Regions from separate parts of the Vibrio mytili genome, predicted to be linked through region 2. Evidence: predicted binding sites of a transcription regulator. Region 2 holds the regulator's gene; each other region holds the start of a gene.
What was found. The regulator MetJ, encoded in region 2, represses methionine synthesis genes. The targets are predictions, from matches to a motif close to TTAGACNTNTANANGTCTAA.
Positions count from the first base shown of each region.

Region 1 (7,493 bases), 1.0 Mb from region 2:
CACCTTGCTGCCGATTCCGTTATACCGCAATGAGCCGACCTTAAATGGCGATCACAAAGCGGTGGTGAAGTGGCAAACCGAATGGCAGGCATGTGATGAACTGCAAATGGCGGGAGGCTGTCGAGCAGAGCACGCGGCGTTACATGAGATTTGCGATGCCGACAGTGTGCTTTTCCGCCGAGGATGGGATTTACGAGGACGTATTGAGTACATCACGAAAATTCCAACCTATTACTATCAATACCGTGTGGGCGGCCAGTCTTTAGAGAGTGAAAAAGCACGTAAGTGCCCGAAGTGTGGTGGAGACTGGTTACTGGAAGAGCCAATGCATGATATTTTTCATTTTAAGTGTGATGACTGCAGAATCGTATCGAACATTTCTTGGGATCATATTAAATAGTACTTGGTAGGTTTATCTAGCTGAAGTCTATTTTGAACCACCCACAAAATGGAAAAGGGCTGATGTGTTCACATCAGCCCTTTTATTTTGCGCTTTGTTAGCCGAGTTGGATTACCAACCTTTCACTACGCCGCCTTTGAATAGCTCTTTGGCTGCTTCGTAAACTTCTTCCGTTTGGTAAGCTTTTACGAAGTTTTGTACGTTTTCAGCGTTAACGTTTTCTTCACGAGCAACGATAAGGTTCACGTATGGAGACTCTTTATCTTCGACGAATACGCCATCACGCTCTGGAGAAAGATCAATTGAGCTTGCGTACGTAGTGTTGATGATTGATAGCGTTACATCATCCAGTGAACGTGGCAGTTGTGGTGCTTCAAGCTCAATGATTTCGATGTTTTTAGGGTTTGCAACGATATCGCGTACGGTTGCTTGTAGACCAGCACCTTCACGTAATTCAATCAGACCTTGTTGCTCAAGTAGCAGCAAAGAGCGGCCTAGGTTTGTTGGATCGTTAGGTACCGCGATACGTGCACCATCTTGAATTTCATCAACAGATTTTACTTGCTTTGAGTAACCAGCAATTGGGTAGACGAAGGTGTTACCCGCGATAGCCAGTTTGTAACCACGGTCTTCCATTTGCTTGTCTAGGTATGGCTTGTGTTGGAATGCATTGGCATCAACAGAACCGTCATCCAGTGCTGCGTTTGGTGTCACATAGTCAGTGAACGTCACTAGTTCAACATCTAAGTTGTATTTCTCTTTTGCAATTTTGGCTGCCACTTCTGCCACTTGTGCTTCAGCGCCAGCAATAACGCCAACTTTCACTTTGTTTAGGTCTACTTCTTTATCACCGCAGCCAGCGAGAACTAGAGCGGAAGCCGCTGTAACGATAGTCAAAAGACTTTTAAGGCCAAGTTTCATCTGTATCTCCTTATAATTATTTAAATTAAATGCTTATCTGTGGTCTACGCGGCGTACCACTGCGTCACCGATTGATTGAATGATTTGTACTAGAACAATGAGCATCACAACGGTAACGGCCATGATGGTGACATCGTAGCGGTGGAAACCATATCGAATGGCTACGTCGCCTAAGCCACCACCACCGACTGTACCAGCCATTGCGGAATAGCTCACCAGAGTAACGAGTGTTATCGTCACTGAGTTAACAATAGTCGGCATTGCTTCAGGTAGCAGGACTTTTGTAATGATTTGTGTTGGCGTTGCGCCCATAGATTGTGCAGCTTCCACCAATCCAGAAGGCACTTCCAACAACGCACCTTCAATAAGACGCGCGACAAAAGGAATGGCACCAATGGTTAATGGTACGATAGCAGCAGTGGTACCAATAAAGGTACCAACCAACATTTTCGTCACCGGAATAATGGCTACCATCAAAACAAGGAATGGAACTGAGCGGCCGATGTTGACGATGGCACCTAATGAACCATTGAGTCTGGTGTTTTCTAACAGCCCACCTTTTTTGGTGATATGCAGAATCACACCTAAAGGAATACCGACAGCAAAACCAACAATACCCGCAACCGCGACCATATAAAGGGTTTCCCATGTCGCGCCAAGAAGAAGCGTGCTATTGAGACTTAGCCATTCAGAAATCGTATTAAAGGACATAACCAAGCACCTCTACTTTCACGTTGTGATCACGCAGGTACTCAATCGCTGCGTTGTCGTTTTCTTCATTACCAAATAACTCTGCGACCATCATGCCGAATTTAACGCCACCGGCATAATCAAGATCAGAGCTCAGGATACTGACGTCTATATTGTACTTGCGTGAAATTTGTGACATCAGCGGAGCATCCACCGTTGCGCCAGTAAACTCAAGACGAACCAGTGGATGGCTGCCTTGAACACGCTGCGATTGCAGCCGTGCTTGATAATCTTCAGGAATCGATAGATCTAAAGTCGAGCGAATAAATTCGTGGGCAAGTTCTGTTTTTGGATGAGCGAAAATGTCGCCAACCGTACCTTTCTCTACTAATTCGCCACCACCAATGATCGCTACTTCGTGACAGATGCTTTTTACCACTTCCATTTCATGAGTGATCAGCAAGATGGTGATGTTAAGCTGACGGTTTATTTTTTTTAACAGCTCAAGAATCGATTGAGTTGTCGCGGGGTCAAGTGCGCTGGTGGCTTCATCACAAAGTAGCACGCTTGGGTCAGACGCTAATGCTCGAGCGATTGCGACACGTTGTTTTTGACCACCACTCAAGTTTGAAGGGTAGCTCTCATGTTTGTCTTCTAAGCCGACTAACTTAAGCAGCTCGGTCACTTTCTCACTGACTTGTGCTTTCTCTTTCCCTGCGAGCTCTAGTGGAAGCGCGACATTGTCAAATACGGTTCGCGATGACAGCAGGTTAAAATGTTGAAAGATCATGCCAATGTTGCGGCGTGTTTCTACCAACTGCTTTTTACTTAATTGAGTTAGGTCTATACCATCGACAATGATAGAGCCAGAAGTCGGTGCTTCCAACATATTCACACAACGGATCAGTGTACTTTTACCGGCACCTGAAGAGCCGATGACTCCAAAGATGGTGCCCTTGGCGATATGTAGGTTAATGTCTTTCAGGGCAAGAATTTCTTTACTGCCTTGATAGAACACTTTGTTGACTTCTTTTATTTCTATCATGTTTCAACCTGCACAGAGATATGGGGAACTTCATTGTCAAAAACGGCTTTTGACAGAACTAAATTTTGAGCTCTATCTCAATTTTTAGTAGATGCTATGGGTTAACTTGATCGAAGTCAATAGGTATTTTTACGTCTAGACGTCTAAAACTAGTGGGTGTAATTTACTGAAAATGAGGTGACCTTCGCTCCAGGTAAAGAGAACCAACGGCAACGCCCATGATGCAACGATTCTTTGCGGATGCAGCGTAAATTTTGCTTGGAAAGACGCTGAATTAGATAGTGTTGAAGTTTATAAGGTATGTAATAATCGGATAAAACTGAGTAAATAGAGAAATACGTTTTGGCAAAACCCGCTGTTTTTATTGATCGTGATGGCGTAATTAACGTTGACCACGGCTATGTTCACGATGAGCATGATTTTGAGTACATCGAAGGTGTGTTTGAAGCAACAAAAGCGCTGAAAGAGCAGGGCTACCTGTTGGTGCTGGTAACTAACCAATCAGGTATTGCACGCGGTAAGTTCAGTGAAGATCGTTTCTTGTCTTTGACTCAGTGGATGGACTGGAACTTTGTCGATCATGGTGTTGAGTTTGATGGTATCTATTACTGTCCACACCATCCTGAGCATGGCATTGGTGAGTACAAGCAAGATTGTGACTGCCGTAAGCCAAAGCCAGGCATGTTTATTTCAGCTCGTGATTTCTTGAAAATTGATATGGCAAAGTCGGTTATGATCGGTGACAAAGCCGAAGACATGATGGCTGCCGAGGCCGCTGGCGTGGGAACAAAAATCTTGGTTCGTACTGGCAAACCAATCACAGAACAAGGGGAAGCGCTTGCAACGGTTGTACTTGATAGCGTTGCAGACGTACCCGCTTATCTAAACAGATAGTTTGTACCATTTCATATGCTAGAGAAGCGTTTGCTTCTCTTTTACTTTATTGCTGTTAAAGTTCAACCATCTAATTATCCACTATCTTAATTCAGTCACCTATGAGCAAAAAACTCACCATACTCGATATCGCTAAACTGGCTGGCGTCGGTAAATCGACGGTAAGTCGTGTTCTCACCAATGATCCAAAAGTAAAACCACAAACGCGAGAGAAGGTTGAGCAAATCATTCGTGAGTCAGGCTATGTACCATCCAAGTCAGCGCAATCCATGCGGGGGGGGAGCCAAAAAGTTATCGGTGTAATTATCTCTCGCCTCGATTCGCCGTCGGAAAACCGTGCTGTTGGTACCATGCTCAATGCGTTGTATTCGGCGGGATACGATGTCGTGATCATGGAGAGCCAGTTTGATCGTGATAAAACCAACGAGCACTTAAGCGTACTCAAGCGTCGCAATGTTGATGGTGTTATCGTATTTGGTTTTACCGGATGCGATGAACAAGCCCTAGCTGAATGGGGGAATCGTATCGTGGTGATTGCGATGGATACCGATGAGGTGTCTTCGATTAACTATGATAATCAAGGTGTGATAGAGATGGCGTTGTCTCATCTTGAAAATCAATCGTTGTCTCGAATTGCCTACATGGGGGTTGACCCAGAGGACAAGACCACAGGTCTAATTCGTTTAAATGCCTACAAGGCTTGGTGCCAGCGCAAGCAGCTTACCCCTTGTTTTCAAACTGGTAAGCTAAGCCATGAAAGTGCTTATCGATTGGTCGAGAACGTATTAGCACCGGATACTCAAGCTATTGTTTGCGCGAGTGATACTATTGCGTTGGGTGTCCTCAAACGTCTTCAAGAGCTAGGTCGTGAAGACGTGGTCGTGACCGGTGTGGGTGGCAACGAGTTGCTTTCTTTCCTATTTCCCAATGTTTTTAGTGTTGACCCAGGTTACTCTCTTGCAGGAGAGAAATCTGCAAAAATGCTTATTAATCAATTGAATGGCTATGATAAGGTCGTTCATTTCACACAACAACCTATCTGTCGTTAATCTCGTCTCCAACGTTCTGATCTAAAATTAGACTGTGATCATTCTCAATTAATGGGACTGTTCCCATTTTGTTTTTATTCTTCGAGTGGCACTATTAAAATTATCGAGTGGGAATGTTCCCATTAATAACAATAAAAAGATGAATTCAATGTATCTAATCCAAGGTGGACAAAGTTATGAGTAAGATTGCGCGTAAAGACGTGGAGCGTCTTGTTGAGTTGGTCGGTGGGCCGGACAACATTGCCAGTGTCAGCCACTGTTTAACTCGCTTGCGTTTTGTTCTAAACGATACCGACAAAGCGGACACAAAACAGTTGGAAGCGTTGAGTATGGTGAAAGGTTGCTTCACTAACGCTGGTCAGTTCCAAGTGGTTATCGGCACTGAAGTCGATGATGTCTATAAAATGCTGATTGAACTGACGGGTAAAAGCGAAGCCAGCAAAGACGAAGCTAAGAACGCGGCTCGTCAAAATATGAATATCATAGAGCGTGGTATTTCCCATCTTGCAGAAATTTTTGTCCCATTGCTGCCTGCGATCATTACTGGTGGTTTGATTCTTGGTTTCCGTAACGTAATAGGCGACATCAAAATGTTTGATGGCCAAACGCTTACCGAAATCAGTCAGTTTTGGGCGACCGTCCATTCATTCTTATGGTTAATCGGCGAGGCGATTTTCTTCTTCCTCCCCGTTGGTGTGTGCTGGTCAACGGTGAAAAAGCTCGGTGGTACACCGATACTAGGGATCACGCTCGGTGTCACGTTGGTTTCGCCGCAGTTAATGAATGCGTACTTAATTGGTAAGCAAGTTCCGGAAGTGTGGGACTTTGGGTTGTTTGTGATAGAGAAGGTCGGCTACCAAGCACAGGTCATTCCGGCGATGTTAGCAGGTATGGCATTAGCGTTTATTGAAACACGCTTAAAACGCATCATTCCTTCTTATTTGTACCTCGTTGTGGTGCCATTTGTTTCCCTTATTGTTGCTGTCATTTTAGCGCATTCAATCATTGGTCCATTCGGCCGCATGCTAGGTGATGGTGTCGCCTTCGCAGCGAAAGCCGCCATGACGGGTGACTTTGCGATGATCGGTTCAACCATCTTTGGGTTCTTGTATGCACCGCTGGTGATTACAGGTATCCACCACACGACAAACGCCGTGGACTTGCAGTTGATGCAAGAGCTTGGTGGCACGCCGATTTGGCCTTTGATTGCGTTATCAAACATTGCTCAAGCATCGGCAGTGGTTGGCATCATTATCATTAGTAGAAAGCAAGATGAACGTGAAATTTCAGTGCCAGCCGCAATCTCTGCCTATCTTGGTGTGACAGAGCCTGCCATGTACGGCATCAACCTGAAATACAAGTTCCCGATGATAAGCGCAATGATTGGTAGTGCTTGTGCTGCTGCAATCTGTGGTAGTGCGGGAGTGATGGCGAACGGTATTGGTGTGGGCGGTTTGCCGGGTATTTTGTCTATCCAGCCACAGTTTTGGGGCATTTTTTCTCTAGCGATGCTTGTTGCGATGGTGGTGCCTGCTGCACTAACGTTAATTCTTTATAAGCGTGCTCAGGCAAAAGGTGAGCTTGAAGCGGCCAGCGCGTAATTCGATTTAAGGCAGTCACTTGGCTGCCTTCCTCTATCTCTTTTATTTGTTTTTTCTTTTTAAAATTTTAATTGGTAAGTGAGTGTTAGACATGGCTATGACCAAGCAAGATGGAAGCTGGTGGAAAACCGCAACCATCTACCAAATTTACCCAAAAAGCTTTTGTGACAGCGGCAGTAAAGGCACGGGCGACATTAAAGGGATCATTTCTAAGCTGGATTATCTAAAGCATTTGGGAGTGGATGCGATTTGGCTAACTCCGGTGTATCAATCTCCGATGGTTGATAACGGTTACGATATTTCCGATTACTACGCGATCAATCCAGAATTCGGCACTATGGATGATTTTGATACCTTGCTGGCAGAAGCGCATCTGCTAGGCATTCGTATCATCATGGACATCGTTGTCAACCACACGTCAACTGAGCATCACTGGTTCCAATCTGCACTGGGCGACAAAAACAGTCCATATCGCGATTATTACATCTGGAAAGATCCGGTCAATGGCGCGGAACCTAATAATTGGCAATCGAAGTTTGGTGGCAGTGCGTGGGAGCTGGATCAAATGACAGGCCAGTACTATTTACACCTTTTTGCTCAAGAACAAGCGGATTTGAACTGGGAAAACCCAGCAGTGCGCGAGGAAGTTAAAGATGTGATCAGATTTTGGGCTGAGAAGGGCGTCGATGGTTTCCGCCTAGACGTTATCAATCTGATTTCAAAGCAGCAAGATTTCCCTAATGATCACCGTGGTGATGGCCGTCGTTTCTATACTGACGGTCCTCGTGTACACGAATACCTGCAAGAAATTAGTGACGCGGTGTTTCAAAAGTATGGCAGCGTAACGGTGGGTGAAATGTCTTCCACCACGCTTGAGCACTGCCAGCAATACT
Region 1 covers NZ_CP110481.1:698,156-705,648, forward strand. Annotated here, with positions in the region: gene ONE56_RS03185 (Zn-ribbon-containing protein) at 1-400, shown strand, start outside; gene ONE56_RS03190 (MetQ/NlpA family lipoprotein) at 512-1,321, opposite strand; gene ONE56_RS03195 (methionine ABC transporter permease) at 1,355-2,032, opposite strand; gene metN (methionine ABC transporter ATP-binding protein MetN) at 2,022-3,056, opposite strand; gene gmhB (D-glycero-beta-D-manno-heptose 1,7-bisphosphate 7-phosphatase) at 3,399-3,950, shown strand; gene treR (trehalose operon repressor TreR) at 4,052-4,999, shown strand; gene treB (PTS trehalose transporter subunit IIBC) at 5,176-6,600, shown strand; gene treC (alpha,alpha-phosphotrehalase) at 6,692-7,493, shown strand, end outside.
Region 1: the regulator MetJ is predicted to act here: its motif matches at 3,184-3,203, upstream of metN (methionine ABC transporter ATP-binding protein MetN).

Region 2 (7,493 bases):
CAGCCAGCATCGGTTACTTCTGGAAAGCTAGCCACCAGCAAGTTTATCGTGAACTCAATAAAATGGCTGAGAAGGAACTGGTTACTTGCGTATTAGAACCGCAAGAAGGCAAACCAGATCGTAAGGTGTACTCCATCACTGACGCTGGCCGTAGCGCGCTAGGAGAATGGTTTGACCAACCAACTGCACACCCAACCGTTCGTGATGAATTCTCGGCGAAGTTGATGGCCTGCTCTGTTCAGCCTGCAGCACCGTTCCGTGAGCAACTGGCTGAGCTTGTAGAAGAGTCTCGCAAATTGGTTTCTCACTACAAAGAAATTGAAGCAGCCTACTACGCTACGCCTTCAACACTGGATAAACAAGCACGTCTGGAACGCCTAACACTGCGCCGTAACCTACTGTTGCGTGAAACGTGGATTACCTGGGCAGAAGAAGTGCTGACTGAACTTGAAGTCATCGGTTAATTATTGACGACTTTCAATATAACGAAAAAAGCTTGCCGAATGGCAAGCTTTTTTATTCGCTCTTATTAGGATTACACAGCAGATTGAGGACGCACACCCAGTGTGTGACATAACGCATAGGTCATTTCAGCACGGTTCAATGTGTAAAAATGGAAGTCTTTTACCCCTTCGCGACTTAACACTCGTACCATATCAATCGCTTGACTTGCACCGACAAGCTGACGCGTAACCGGATCATCATCTAAGCCTTCAAACTGACGACTCATCCAGCCAGGAACTTTGACATGGTTTTGCGCAGCAAATCGAGACGCTTGTTTAAAGTTCGACACTGGGAGTATTCCCGGAACAATTTCGACATCAATGCCCGCTGCAACACAACGGTCACGAAAACGCAGGTAAGACTCTACATCAAAGAAAAACTGGGTAATCGCACGGTTTGCACCAGCATCAACTTTACGTTTCAGGTTGAGCAAATCAGCTTGTGCACTTTTCGCTTCTGGGTGAACTTCAGGAAATGCGGCAACAGAGATATCGAAATCATGGCGGGACTTCAGCAACTCAACCAGATCTGAGGCATACATCTCAGGCGCACCGCCACCTGGTGGAATGTCACCACGAAGTGCAACGATGTTTTCGATGCCATTGTTCCAGTAATCATCAGCAATATTAATCAACTCTTCACGCGAAGCGTCAATGCACGTTAAATGTGGCGCGGCGACCAAACCTGTTTTAGTTTTGATCTCTTTAATAATGGAGTGAGTTCTGTCTCGCTCACCAGAGTTTGCACCATAAGTGACGGAAACAAACTTAGGCTGTAGGGTTTTAAGACGCTGTACTGAGTTCCACAGAGTTTCTTCCATCTTTTCACTGCTAGGCGGAAAAAACTCGAATGAAACATTAATGTTATCTGACAACTCAGCAATATTCTGGTTTAGAGCGTCAATATGACCTGCGTGCGTGTAACCCATCTTACTCTCCATGTGGCACTGCGCCACCAAATCAAATTTCAAAATCGACGTTTAGACGTCTATATGTCCACAGAATGTATTGAATACGATTTAATGTCAACCTTGTAAATATGAATATTTTTCATACTGACGATGAGGATAACTCAAGTTCAAACTTAAACCATCATCGGTATTAACAATGACACAACCACATAAAAAAACCTCAGAACATGTCCGAGGTTTTAGCTAGTACAAAAAAGTTATAACAACCCTGCAAGTCGATTTAAATCCGATTGAATCGCCCCTGCTGTCACTTCCCGCCCTGCACCAGGACCACGAATAACCAGCGGGTTATCTTTATACCATTTACTCTCAATGGCGAAGATATTGTCACACGGCAACAAGTTAGCAAGCGCATGCTCACGTGGTAATGCTTCTATCCCGACGGTCGCTTTGCCACCTTTTTGCAGACGAGCTACATAGCGGAGTACCTGATCGTTCTTTTGTGCTTTGGTTAAACGCTCTTGCAGCGTTTCACTCAATAACACACCATTGTCGAAGAACTCATCCACCCCCAGTGTTCGCAGCTCCTCTGGCACAAGCGACTCGACCTTGACACTCTCAGGTTCAATGGACAGTCCTGACTCTCGAGCCAAGATCACCAATTTACGCATCACATCAGAACCATCTAGATCAGAGCGAGGATCTGGCTCCGTTAAGCCTTGTTGCCATGCTAAATCGACCAATTCGTTAAATGGTACTGAACCATCAAATTGTTGGAACAACCAAGAAAGCGTGCCAGAGAAAATACCTGACAACGCCACAATTTCATCACCACTTTCACGCAGATCACGTACTGTATGGTTAATAGGTAACCCTGCGCCGACGGTTGCGTTGTATAACCAATGACGGCCGATTTTAGCAAACGCATCCTGTACCTGATGGTAGTAATGACTGTCGGCAGACCCCGCGACTTTATTTGCAGAAATCAAATGGATGCCCTGCTGAGCAATCTCGACGTAGCTATTCGCCAGTTCTTTACTCGCAGTGACATCAAGAACTACCGCTTCATCGTAATTCTGTAAACCACCCAGACGAGTCAGCCAAGCACCATCATTGGTAATCCCCTCTTCGTCGAATCGTTCCGAGACAGTCGCAGCATCGATGCCTTGGTCATCAAACCAATAAGTCTGACTATCAATCACAGCGACCAACTCAAAGCTCAATCCATAACGTCTTTCAAGCTCGCCCTTTTGTGTCGCAAACAAACTTAACCAGCTCGAACCAATATTGCCCTTACCACACAGTGCGACGGCAACTCGCTTTTGGGCTTGGAATAACTGACTATGGATAGAGTGAACTAACGGTTCGGTATCTGCACGGCGCAATACCGCAACCAGACTAAGACCCGATTCGGTCTCAGATATAAACTCTATCGGTGCATGCTTCAATTTCTGATAAAAACCAAAACAGTGATTAGCATTCTTCGTCACACCAGCGCCAACCGCAGCGACTAAGGAGTAACCTTCCTTCAACTTAATTTCAGCTTCAATGGCCAATTCTTGTAGGTACTTTAACGCACCACCGGCGATTTCTGCGGTGTACGCTAGGCGTAATGTGTGTTGATCTGATTGCGCTTCAAAAGCCAAAGGTTCTAATTGAGCACGCTGCAAAGCACTAAGCACATGACTTTGCGTCTTTTCAAAATCGTGGCCTTGAACAAACGACAGCTGCACCAACAGCACTTCATCCAAAGAGGTAATGATCTTGGCCCCGCGTCCAGAGGCTAACACTCGCTCAATACGTGTCGAGCCAGATTCTGGTTGATAACTACACTTCAGGTTCAGATCCATGGTGCTCTGAGCCACGGGTTGAAGGGTTCGACTGTGCAAAACAGGAGCGGCCAAGCGAGCAAGCTCACTTGCTTCATCTAATCGTAGCAATGGTAACAAGCACGCATCTGCGACCAATCGAGGATCAGCACTATATACCCCTGCCACGTCACTCCATATAGTGACGGTCGTCACTTCCGCTAAAGCACCAATGACGGTCGCCGAGTAATCGGACCCATTACGACCAAGCAGAACCGTTTCGCCTGCATCATTTTGCGCCATAAAGCCGGTGATAATAACTCGTTTTTGACTATGCTGAGCCAAGGCCTCTTTGAGCAATGGGTAAGAGCTGGCACGATCCACTTCAGGTTGCGTACCCGTTTCGGCACGTAAGAATGCGCGCGCATCTTGCGCGACTGCTGGCAATTGATGCTGAGACAATAACGCGGCCAATAAGCGAGAAGACCACACCTCTCCGTGCCCCAACACCGCAGCTTGCTCTGCAGCAGTCAATGGCGCAGTTAACTCTGCCAAAGTACTGAATTCATCTTGAAGTAATGCCAATAACTGAGTTTGGACCTCACCCTCAAGTAGTGACTCAATTAATCCGGTTTGGAACTGTCTGAGGGCTTGAAGCGCTTCATGCGCTATACGACCATCTTTGTTTAAACCGTCTAAGAACTCGATCAATCGATTGGTGGTTTTTCCTGCTGCTGAGACCACAACCAGATCGTTTTCTGCTGAATATTCTCTAAGAATCCCGACTACACGCAGATAGCATTCCGGATCGGCAAGGCTGCTACCGCCAAACTTGTGTAGCTGACGTTGTACGGTCATGAATGTCGTCTCCTAAGGTTGTAACGCTTTATTGAAGGCTTGTTCTAAATCGTTAATCAGATCTTGCGCGTCTTCAAGTCCGACAGAGAGTCGCAGTAGTTGCTGAGATACACCGGCTTCTTCCAGAGCGGCTTCACCCATTGCACGGTGTGTCATTGACGCAGGATGACAAATTAAACTCTCAACACCACCAAGTGACTCAGCAAGAGAGAATAATTGTAGCTCTTTAACAAAAACTTTGAGTTGCTCAAACGAACCGCCAAACTCAAAGCTCAACATAGAGCCGAAACCTGATTGCTGCTTCTTGGCAATTTCATGGCCCGGGTGATCCGGCAAGCTTGGGTGATAAATTTTTGCCACTAATGCCTGTTTTTGCAAGTAATCAAGGATTTGCTGAGAGCTCTCTTCGTGCACTCGCATACGAGCGCCCAGTGTACGTAATCCTCTAAGGGTCATATAACTATCGAATGGTGTCCCCGTAGCACCAATACAGTTCCCCCACCACGCTAATTCCTCTGCATGCTCTTGCGTTTTAGTAATGATCACCCCACCAATCACATCCGAGTGGCCGTTGATGTATTTTGTTGTAGAGTGGATGACAAAGTCGGCGCCGAGCTCTAACGGCTTCTGGTACACAGGAGTCAAAAACGTATTATCAACCGCGACTAAGGCTCCAACTTGTTTGGCTTTTTCGCAGACTAAAGCAATATCAACCACGCGAACCAATGGGTTCGATGGTGTTTCTAACAAAATAAGCTTAGGTTTTTGCTGCAGTGCAGCATCAAGTGCTTGTTCGTCCGTTTGATCGACAAACAACACGTTGAAATCGCCTTTGTTAGCACGAGTATTAAACAACCGGTAAGTGCCGCCATAGCAATCATTCGGCGCAACAATAAGATCATCAGGGCCAACAAAGGCTGAAACCCATAAATTCAAAGCAGATGTACCACAATTGGTGATCACTGCTCCTTTACCCGACTCTAATTCAGACAGAGCCGTTTCCAGCAAACCACGGTTCGGGTTCCCAGAGCGGGTGTAATCATACTTTGGTACTTCACCAAATGCGGGGAAGCCGTAATTCGTCGAGAGGTAGATTGGTGGAACAACAGCACGATATTGGCTGTCAGATTCGATACCAGTGCGTACAGCAATGGTCGACGGCTTTCGGGTGCTCATGGAGATATCCTTTCACAGGTGATGACTTATGCATAGGAATGCGCTATATCTAACTAATCGAATATAACCAAATGATACGCTTTCCTTACTATCCTCTCACTTTACTCGTCAAAAAATAGGACGTCAACACTTCTAGACGTCTATATGTCTTTGCTTATGGCAGTAAATGCAGCTAAAATCAGCTCCTCTATTATTTTTAATCGATTATTAAAACGAAGGTACGCAATGGCTGACTGGAATGGCGAATACATTAGCCCTTATGCTGAGCATGGAAAGAAAAGCGAGCAAGTAAAAAAAATTACTGTGTCTATCCCGCTAAAAGTGTTAAAAGTGCTAACTGATGAGCGCACCCGCCGTCAGATCAATAACTTACGCCATGCGACGAATAGCGAATTGCTCTGCGAAGCATTCCTCCATGCGTATACAGGTCAGCCACTTCCAACCGATGAAGACCTTCGTAAAGATCGCCCAGACGATATCCCAGCAGAAGTAAAAGCGCTAATGACAGAAATGGGGATAGAATTTGAGTCATTTGACGACTGAGTAATTTGAGAGCCAACTGAATCCAAACATGATGATTTCGTTGATAGTGCTGAAAGAATGACATAAAAAATGGGACACCGCGGTGTCCCATTTTTTGTACATCAATTTATCAAGGATAGTTACTCTGCCATGTAATTTTCTGGCATTTCAATACGAGCTACCCCAGAATCCACCGCGGCTTGAGCAACAGCTTTAGCCACACGCGGCAACAGTCGAGCATCCATTGGTTTAGGAATGATGTAATCTGAGCCAAATACCAGTTTGTCGACCCCCGCGGCTTTGAGCACTGAGTCTGGTACTGGCTCTTTGGCTAATTGACGAATCGCTTCGACCGCCGCTAACTTCATTTCATCATTGATTTCACTTGCACGGACGTCCAAAGCACCACGGAAAATAAACGGGAAGCACAGTACATTGTTGACTTGGTTAGGGTAATCACTACGTCCAGTACCCATAATCAAGTCACCACGCACTTCATGAGCAAGCTCCGGCTTAATTTCAGGATCTGGGTTTGAACAAGCAAAGACAATCGGCTTATCCGCCATCAACTTAAGGGCATCCGCTGGTAACAAGTTAGGTCCAGATACGCCTAAGAACAAATCTGCACCTTCGATAACATCTTCTAACGTACGCTTATCCGTGTTGTTGGCAAATAGCTGTTTATATTCATTTAAGTCATCACGTCGCGTGTGAATGACGCCTTTACGGTCGAGCATGTAGATTTTTTCACGCATCGCGCCACATTTAATCAACAGCTCCATACAAGCGACTGCCGCTGCCCCAGCTCCCAAGCAAACGATCACGGAATCTTCTAATTTCTTTCCTTGTAACTCGATCGCATTCAGCATACCTGCTGCAGTAACAATGGCCGTGCCATGTTGATCATCATGAAATACAGGCACGTCACAACGCTCTATAAGGCGCTTTTCAATCTCAAAACAGTCCGGTGCTTTAATGTCTTCTAGATTGATACCACCAAAAGTATCCGCGATACTCGCAACGGTATTCACAAATTCGTCCGTCGTACGGTGTTTCACTTCGATATCAATCGAATCTAAACCCGCAAAACGTTTAAACAATAAAGCTTTACCTTCCATCACTGGCTTGGAAGCCAGTGGGCCAAGATTGCCCAGTCCAAGAATTGCTGTACCATTAGAAATCACGGCAACCATATTACCTTTCGCAGTGTACTTATAGACATTCTCAGGGTTTTGTGCGATTTCTCGTACTGGCTCTGCGACTCCAGGACTATAAGCCAACGCAAGATCACCGGCTGTCTCGGCGGGTTTAGTCAGCTCGACAGCAATTTTCCCTGGGGTCGGGTATGCATGGTAATCCAGCGCGTCTTGGCGTTGTTGTTCTTCTGATGTTAATGCGGGGCTATTGTCTTCGGACATGGAGGGTTCTCTTTTTTCTTTTTAGGGTAAGGGGGAAATGAATTCTATAAGATAGCGATAAATCTTCAAAGATAAGATTGTAGGTAAAATTAATAAACTTTTGACACTCAAATCAGAAACACCCAACGAGTTACGTCAAGTATTTCTGAAACCTTTCGTATGTATTTCAATCTAGCCCAAAGACTCGAGGTTATTCTTCGTCAACGTATTGTGCTTGTAGATAGTTTTCGATCCCCGTCATTTGAATTAAGCCCAATTGAGTTTCAAGCCAATCGACATGTTCTTCTTCGTCTGCAA
Region 2 covers NZ_CP110481.1:2,626,411-2,633,903, forward strand. Annotated here, with positions in the region: gene ONE56_RS12075 (PadR family transcriptional regulator) at 1-464, shown strand, start outside; gene metF (methylenetetrahydrofolate reductase) at 536-1,432, opposite strand; gene ONE56_RS12085 (bifunctional aspartate kinase/homoserine dehydrogenase II) at 1,672-4,080, opposite strand; gene ONE56_RS12090 (O-succinylhomoserine (thiol)-lyase) at 4,093-5,256, opposite strand; gene metJ (met regulon transcriptional regulator MetJ) at 5,482-5,799, shown strand; gene ONE56_RS12100 (malic enzyme-like NAD(P)-binding protein) at 5,919-7,196, opposite strand; gene bfr (bacterioferritin) at 7,387-7,493, opposite strand, start outside.

Region 3 (7,493 bases), 200 kb from region 2:
ACGATAGCAACCATTGGACGAGCTGGCTTGTCCATTGCTTTACCTAGTGCTTCTAGTTCATTTGCTAGTAGAGGACCAGCACACGCAACAGGCGCGTGCATGCCTACACCGTGAGTAGAGGCTTGTGCACGGTGAGCAGTACCGAATGCATCCATTACGAATACATCACATAGTGCTGCGTATTTCTTAGATAGCTCTTCTTCGTTTTTCTTTTCGCCTTTGTTAAAGCGAACGTTTTCAAGAACAACAAGCTCACCAGCATTTAGCTCAAGGCCATCTAGGTAATCTTTTGCTAGCTTAACTTCGCAATCTAGTGCGTCGTTTAGGTAGTTAACAACAGGTTGTAGAGAGAACTCTTCAGCGTATTCACCTTCAGTTGGACGACCTAGGTGAGAAGTAACCATTACTTTAGCGCCAGCTTCTAGGCAGTGCTTGATAGTAGGAAGAGATGCAAGGATACGTGCATCTGAAGTTACTTTGCCGTCTTTAACTGGCACGTTTAGGTCAGCACGGATGAATACACGTTTACCCGCAAGATCCAGGTCAGTCATCTTGATCACAGACATGATTTGTCCTCTCAAATATTTAATAATTAAAGTTTTTGAAAACTCGGCAACCCTGCCAAGCCTGTTAATTCGTTAAACTGGTTATTGATATGGAGATACATCTGATTTATTTCAAGCCTTAAAATAAAAATTCTCCATCACTTTTTCATCATGACGCAAAGCTTATGAAAAAGCGTCCATTGCTAATGCGGTATCCAGCATCCGGTTAGCAAAGCCCCATTCGTTATCACACCAAACAAGCATTTTTACCAATTGCCCGTTACTCACTCTGGTTTGGGTTCCATCAACAATCGCACTATGAGGATCGTGGTTGAAGTCTATGGAAACGAGTGGCGATTCAGTATAGTCAACAATGTCACGTAATGTACACTGAGATGCCTTAACAATGGTTTGATTTACGTCATTAACTTTCACATTTGTACTTATTGTGACGCTTAAATCCATTGCAGTCACGTTAACTGTCGGTACTCGGACAGAAATCGCTTCAAATTTGTTGGAAAATTTCGGGAAGATTCTTTCAATTCCTTTATGCAACTTGGTGTCAACTGGAATAATTGACTGGCTTGCGGCCCGAGTTCGCCGCAGATCACTGTGGTAAGCATCAATGACTTGTTGATCATTCATGGAAGAGTGAATGGTTGTTATCGTGCCAGATTCAATCCCGAAAGCTTCATCCAAAACCTTAATAATAGGAACAATGCAGTTGGTCGTACAAGAACCATTTGAAACCACTTTGTGTTCAGCTTTGAGTGTATCGTGGTTCACACCATAGATAATGGTGTTATCGATATCGGCAGAAGCTGGGTGAGAAAATAGTACTTTTTTAGCACCTGCAGCTATGTGAGCAAGCCCGTCAGATTTTGAACCGTAGACGCCGGTACAATCCAATACAATGTCTACGTCAAGATCTCGCCATGGAAGTAGTTCAATTTCAGCGAGATGAAGAATTCGAATAGAATCATATTCACCCGAGTTCTGCTTTGAGCAGCCATGGTGAATATGTAAATGCTCTTGGTCATGGGTGACTTTCTTGCCAAAACGACCATGACTGGTGTCGTATTGAAGTAAATGGACCATGGCCTCGGGCTGAGCCAACTCGTTTACCGCGACAACCTTTATTTGCTGATGCTTCCCGCTCTCATATACAGCTCGCAGAACATTACGACCTATACGTCCAAATCCATTGATCGCAACCTTTAGCATTTATCCTTCGCTCTAGCAGAAATTTCGTGTCACAAATAGTACCCGATGAGAAACGAAAACGCATTAAGTAAGTGACGTTTACCTTCTCTTCAAACACAAAAAACCGAGCACATGTGCTCGGTTTTTTCATTGCGTTTTTATCACGCTAAAAATTATGCCAGAAGTTCTTTGGCTGTGTTTACAACATTGTCAGTCGTGAAACCAAACATCTTGAATAGTTCGCCTGCTGGAGCAGATTCACCGAAGGTTGTCATACCGATGATACGGCCGTCAAAGCCAACATACTTGTACCAGAAGTCTGCAATACCTGCTTCGATAGCGATGCGTGCTGTAACGTCTGACGGAAGTACTGCTTCACGGTAAGCGGCGTCTTGCTTATCGAACGCATCGGTTGATGGCATTGATACAACACGTACTTTCTTACCTTCTGCCGATAGCTGCGCAGCCGCTTCTACTGCAAGTTCAACTTCAGAGCCTGTTGCAATCAGGATAAGCTCTGGTTTGCCTTCGCAATCTTTCAGGATGTAAGCCCCTTTTGCGATATCAGCAACTTGCTCAGCGGTACGCTCTTGTTGTGCTAGGTTCTGACGAGAGAAGATAAGCGCGGTTGGCGCATCTTTACGTTCGATAGCCAGTTTCCAAGCCACTGCAGACTCAACCTGGTCACATGGACGCCAAGTGCTCATATTTGGCGTAAGACGTAGAGAAGCCATTTGCTCAACCGGTTGGTGAGTTGGACCATCTTCGCCAAGGCCGATAGAGTCGTGCGTGTAGACTTGGATGTTCTGAATTTTCATCAGAGCCGCCATACGCATTGCGTTACGTGCGTACTCCATGAACATTAGGAATGTTGCGCCGTAAGGAACAAAACCACCGTGCAATGCGATACCGTTCATGATCGCAGTCATACCGAATTCACGTACACCGTAGTGGATGTAGTTACCAGAAAAATCTCCGGCTTCTAACGATTTCGAGCCAGACCACATAGTGAGGTTAGAAGGCGCTAAGTCAGCAGAGCCGCCCATGAACTCAGGCATGATGGCGCCAAATGCTTCTAGTGCATTTTGAGACGCTTTACGTGAGGCAATATTCGCAGGGTTTGCTTGAAGGTCAGCAATGATTTGGCTTGCTTTTTCTTCCCACTGTGCAGGTAGCTCACCATTTAAACGACGCTTAAGTTCAGCAGCTTCCGCAGGATAAGCCGCAGCGTAAGCGTCAAATTTCTCGTTCCACGCGGCTTCTTTCGCTGCGCCTGCTTCTTTTGCATCCCACTGCGCATATACGTCAGAAGGAACTTCAAACGGCGCGTAATCCCAACCAAGGTACTCACGTGCTTCTTTGATTTCATCGTGGCCAAGTGGCGCACCATGACAATCGTGTGAACCAGACTTGTTAGGAGAACCAAAACCGATAATGGTTTTAGTACAGATCAGCGTTGGACGTGGGTCTGCTTTTGCGGCTTCAATTGCAGAGTTAATCGCATCAGAGTCGTGACCGTCTACTGCAGGGATAACATGCCAGCCATACGCTTCAAAACGCTTAGGTGTATCATCAGAGAACCAACCATCAACATGACCATCGATAGAGATGCCATTATCGTCCCAGAATGCGATCAGTTTACCTAGACCTAAAGTACCCGCCAGAGAACATGCTTCATGCGAAATGCCTTCCATCAAACAGCCGTCACCGAGGAACACATAAGTAAAGTGATCAACGATGTCGTGGTCTTCTTTGTTAAACTGAGCGGCAAGCGCTTTTTCAGCTAATGCCATACCAACCGCGTTTGTGATGCCCTGACCTAATGGACCTGTAGTGGTTTCAATACCTGGCGCATAGCCATATTCTGGGTGGCCTGGCGTTTTTGAGTGCAGTTGACGGAAGCTTTTCAGATCGTCGATAGACAGCTCATAACCAGAAAGGTGAAGCAAAGAGTAAATCAGCATTGAACCATGACCGTTAGATAATACAAAACGGTCGCGATCCGCCCATTCTGGATTAGCGGGATTATGGTTTAGGTGAGAACGCCAAAGAACTTCAGCGATATCAGCCATACCCATTGGTGCGCCTGGATGGCCTGAGTTAGCTTGTTGAACACCATCCATGCTTAGAGCACGGATTGCATTGGCGAGATGTTTACGAGACGACATGTCTGCTCCTGAGTACATTAAGCGAAACGATAAAATAGAACATAATTCTCTCAAAGCACAGTAGGCTCTGCAAACGTTTTCCTCGCAGAAACTTCACAAATATCGTCGCTTGAGCACCAAATTAACGGAAGTTGCTTAATTTAATAAGAATGGCAGCAAACGTTTGGTTATAACAAAAATCAAAAAAGAGCTTGTAATTAGACCAATCAAATTTAGAATAGCCGTCTAGATGTAGATACACCTGCATATGCCCAGTCATTCTCATGAAGTTTGGGCTTATAAGTATTATTTTCGTTGAAGCATTGATGATGTTTCAGCTTTAAACCAGATAGAGTGGAGCTAACATGGCTAAGCACCTGTTTACTTCTGAGTCAGTATCAGAAGGTCATCCAGATAAAATTGCAGACCAGATTTCTGATGCGGTTCTTGACGCGATTCTAGAGCAAGATCCAAAGGCTCGTGTTGCATGTGAGACTTACGTTAAAACCGGTATGGTTATGGTAGGTGGTGAAATCACGACTTCAGCATGGGTAGACATCGAAGAGTTAACTCGTGAAACCGTTCGTGAAATCGGCTACGTACATTCAGATATGGGGTTTGATGCAGACTCTTGTGCGGTACTAAACACAATCGGTAAACAGTCGCCAGATATCAACCAAGGTGTTGATAAAGCTGACCCTAAAGAACAAGGTGCAGGCGACCAAGGCATCATGTTTGGTTACGCTTGTAACGAAACTGAAGTCCTAATGCCAGCGCCAATTACTTACTCTCATCGCCTTGTGCAAAAACAAGCGGAAGTTCGTAAAAACGGCACCCTACCTTGGTTACGTCCTGATGCAAAATCTCAGGTCACATTCCAATACGACCAAGGTAACATCGTTGGTATTGATGCGGTTGTTCTCTCAACTCAACACTGTGATTCAATCTCGACTTCAGACCTGCGTGAAGCGGTAATGGAAGAGATCATCAAGCCAGTACTGCCTTCAGAGTGGATCAACAAAGAGACTAACTTCTTCATCAACCCAACAGGCCGTTTCGTAATCGGTGGTCCAATGGGTGACTGTGGTCTAACTGGTCGTAAGATCATCGTTGACACCTACGGCGGCGCAGCTCGTCACGGTGGTGGTGCGTTCTCTGGTAAAGATCCATCAAAAGTAGACCGCTCTGCGGCATACGCAGCACGTTACGTAGCGAAAAACATCGTTGCAGCAGGTCTTGCTGATCGTTGTGAAATCCAACTTTCTTACGCGATCGGTGTTGCTGATCCAACATCAATCATGGTGGAAACGTTCGGTACAGAGAAAGTATCTCACGACATCATCATCGAGGCCGTACGCCAGTTCTTCGATCTACGTCCATACGGCTTGCAAGAAATGTTGAACCTTCTTCAACCTATCTACAAAAAGACAGCAGCATATGGTCACTTCGGGCGCGAAGAGTTCCCATGGGAAGCGACTGATAAAGCAGCACTTCTTCGCGATTTCGCTGGCATCAAGTAATCAAGCTCGTTGATAACGCTCCAAGCCCTCGCCTAATGCGAGGGCTTTTCTTTTGTCACTCTCCATCTTCCTATCTCTTTATCATTTCAAACTCAAACGAACAAATTTCCAACAAATAGTTGTAAATTGCCTCAACTCAGCCAATAGTTAAAATAGTGTTAAAACAATATTAACCAAACAAACTGGATGCGAGCTAGTGTCGCGACGATCAAGTGTAAAAGCGACGATAACAATATTGTGGGGAAAACGTTAGTCAGACATCCATCTTTAATGAGATTAAACCCATCTGGGTTAGTCGATGTTTACGAAATACGTAGGAATAAACCAAGGAGGAGTTATGCCTCGAACCGTCAATCCATCCGACTTCCACGGTAAACGAAAGGAAGTCCCGGATAACGAATACGCTCGAACCATTCCGTGTAATACGGTGAACTTGAGTGCCCCATTCCATTGGCTAGCGTTAGGACTGCATGATTTTGTTAAGATGCCCCTCATCAGTGCATTTTACGGCATATGCTTCATGGCGGCAGCCATCGGTATCGTTCTGCTTGTACAATGGCAGGGAACACACCTTGTCGTGATGCCAAGTTTGATCGTCTACATGTTAATTGGACCATTTTTAGCGCTGGGCTTATATGATGCCAGCTGGGAAAGAGAACGTGGGCACAAACCACGACTTTTCCACTCGATGAAAGCGATCGGTCGTAACTCAAGCTCTCAATGGGCTTTTGCCGTACTGCTTGCAGTGTTCATGATTTTTTGGATGCGGATCGCAGCCCTTCTACACGTGCTTTATCCTTCTGTGCAAGGTGCACCTCTCACTGATTTCTTGCCATTCTTAGTGATTGGTTCTCTAATTGGCTTTATCCTCGCAAGCGTCGTGTTCAGTATTTCAGCGTTCTCCATTCCTCTAATGATGGAACGTAGAGTCGATATGATGAGCGCCATTTTTACTAGCTTTAACGCGGTAAAATCCAATATTCCGGCGATGATCGTTTGGGCTGCTATCATCTGCGGAGGCATCCTAATTGGCTTTGCTACTTACGGTATCGGCATGTTATTTACGATGCCGATACTTGGTTACGGGACATGGCACGCTTACCAAGCAATCATTAAGAAAAAGCATACTCCTTAAAGGACTAATGCTATGATCCAAGCCCTCGTTCATACGAGGGCTTTTTATTTGATCTGATTTTATTTATCGGGGGGACCGTGGATATAGAGCTGAGCTATAAAGCCAAGCAAGTACTGGCACATTGCATCGCGTTATCTGAAGAGGCTTTTAAACGCCCATTTCCCATCCCTAACATAACCTTTAATGTGCGTGGCAAAGCGGCTGGAAAAGCCTACCTTCAGCTTAACGAGATTCGCCTGAATCCCGTCCTGTTCAAAGAAAACCCACAAGCTTTTTTGCAAGAAGTCATCCCGCACGAAGTGGCTCACCTAATTACTTTCCAAGTGTATGGCCGGGTTCGTCCTCATGGTAAAGAGTGGCAAGGCGTGATGGAGTCTGTCTTTAAACTCCCAGCCAAAACCACCCATAGTTTTGCAGTCACATCGGTTCAAGGTAAAACCTTTGAGTATCGATGTCATTGTTCAACCTATCCGCTTTCCATTCGTCGCCACAATAAAGTCGTTCGCAAAGAGGCCGTTTACTCCTGTCAAAAATGCCGACAACCACTCTCATTCACTGGGAATCAACTCTCGTAATCTCACCAGAGCAAGCCAGCACCAGTATAATCTCAATAGTTAGATAACCAAACGATAGAGCCTAATTGTACTCACACAATGTAATTATTAACTTACTCATTACTTAAGCTAATATTTGAGTGCTATCATGCATAAAGTCATACTTTTTAAAGACTTTAACCATGAAATACCTTATCTCTTTATTGCTTATTGCACTCTCTGGAGCATCGTTTGCTGCTCCGCCTAGTTCATTTTCTGCTGCCAAACGACAAGCAGTTAAAATCTACCAAGATCACCCAACCAGCTTTTATTGTGGCTGCAGCATTCAATGGCAAGGAAAAAAAGGCCACCCTGATCTCGCATCCTGTGGCTACCAAGTAAGAAAACAA
Region 3 covers NZ_CP110481.1:2,425,047-2,432,539, forward strand. Annotated here, with positions in the region: gene ONE56_RS11100 (phosphoglycerate kinase) at 1-566, opposite strand, end outside; gene epd (erythrose-4-phosphate dehydrogenase) at 729-1,769, opposite strand; gene tkt (transketolase) at 1,922-3,916, opposite strand; gene metK (methionine adenosyltransferase) at 4,261-5,415, shown strand; gene ONE56_RS11120 (DUF2189 domain-containing protein) at 5,753-6,550, shown strand; gene ONE56_RS11125 (SprT family zinc-dependent metalloprotease) at 6,628-7,125, shown strand; gene endA (deoxyribonuclease I) at 7,287-7,493, shown strand, end outside.
Region 3: the regulator MetJ is predicted to act here: its motif matches at 4,134-4,153, upstream of metK (methionine adenosyltransferase).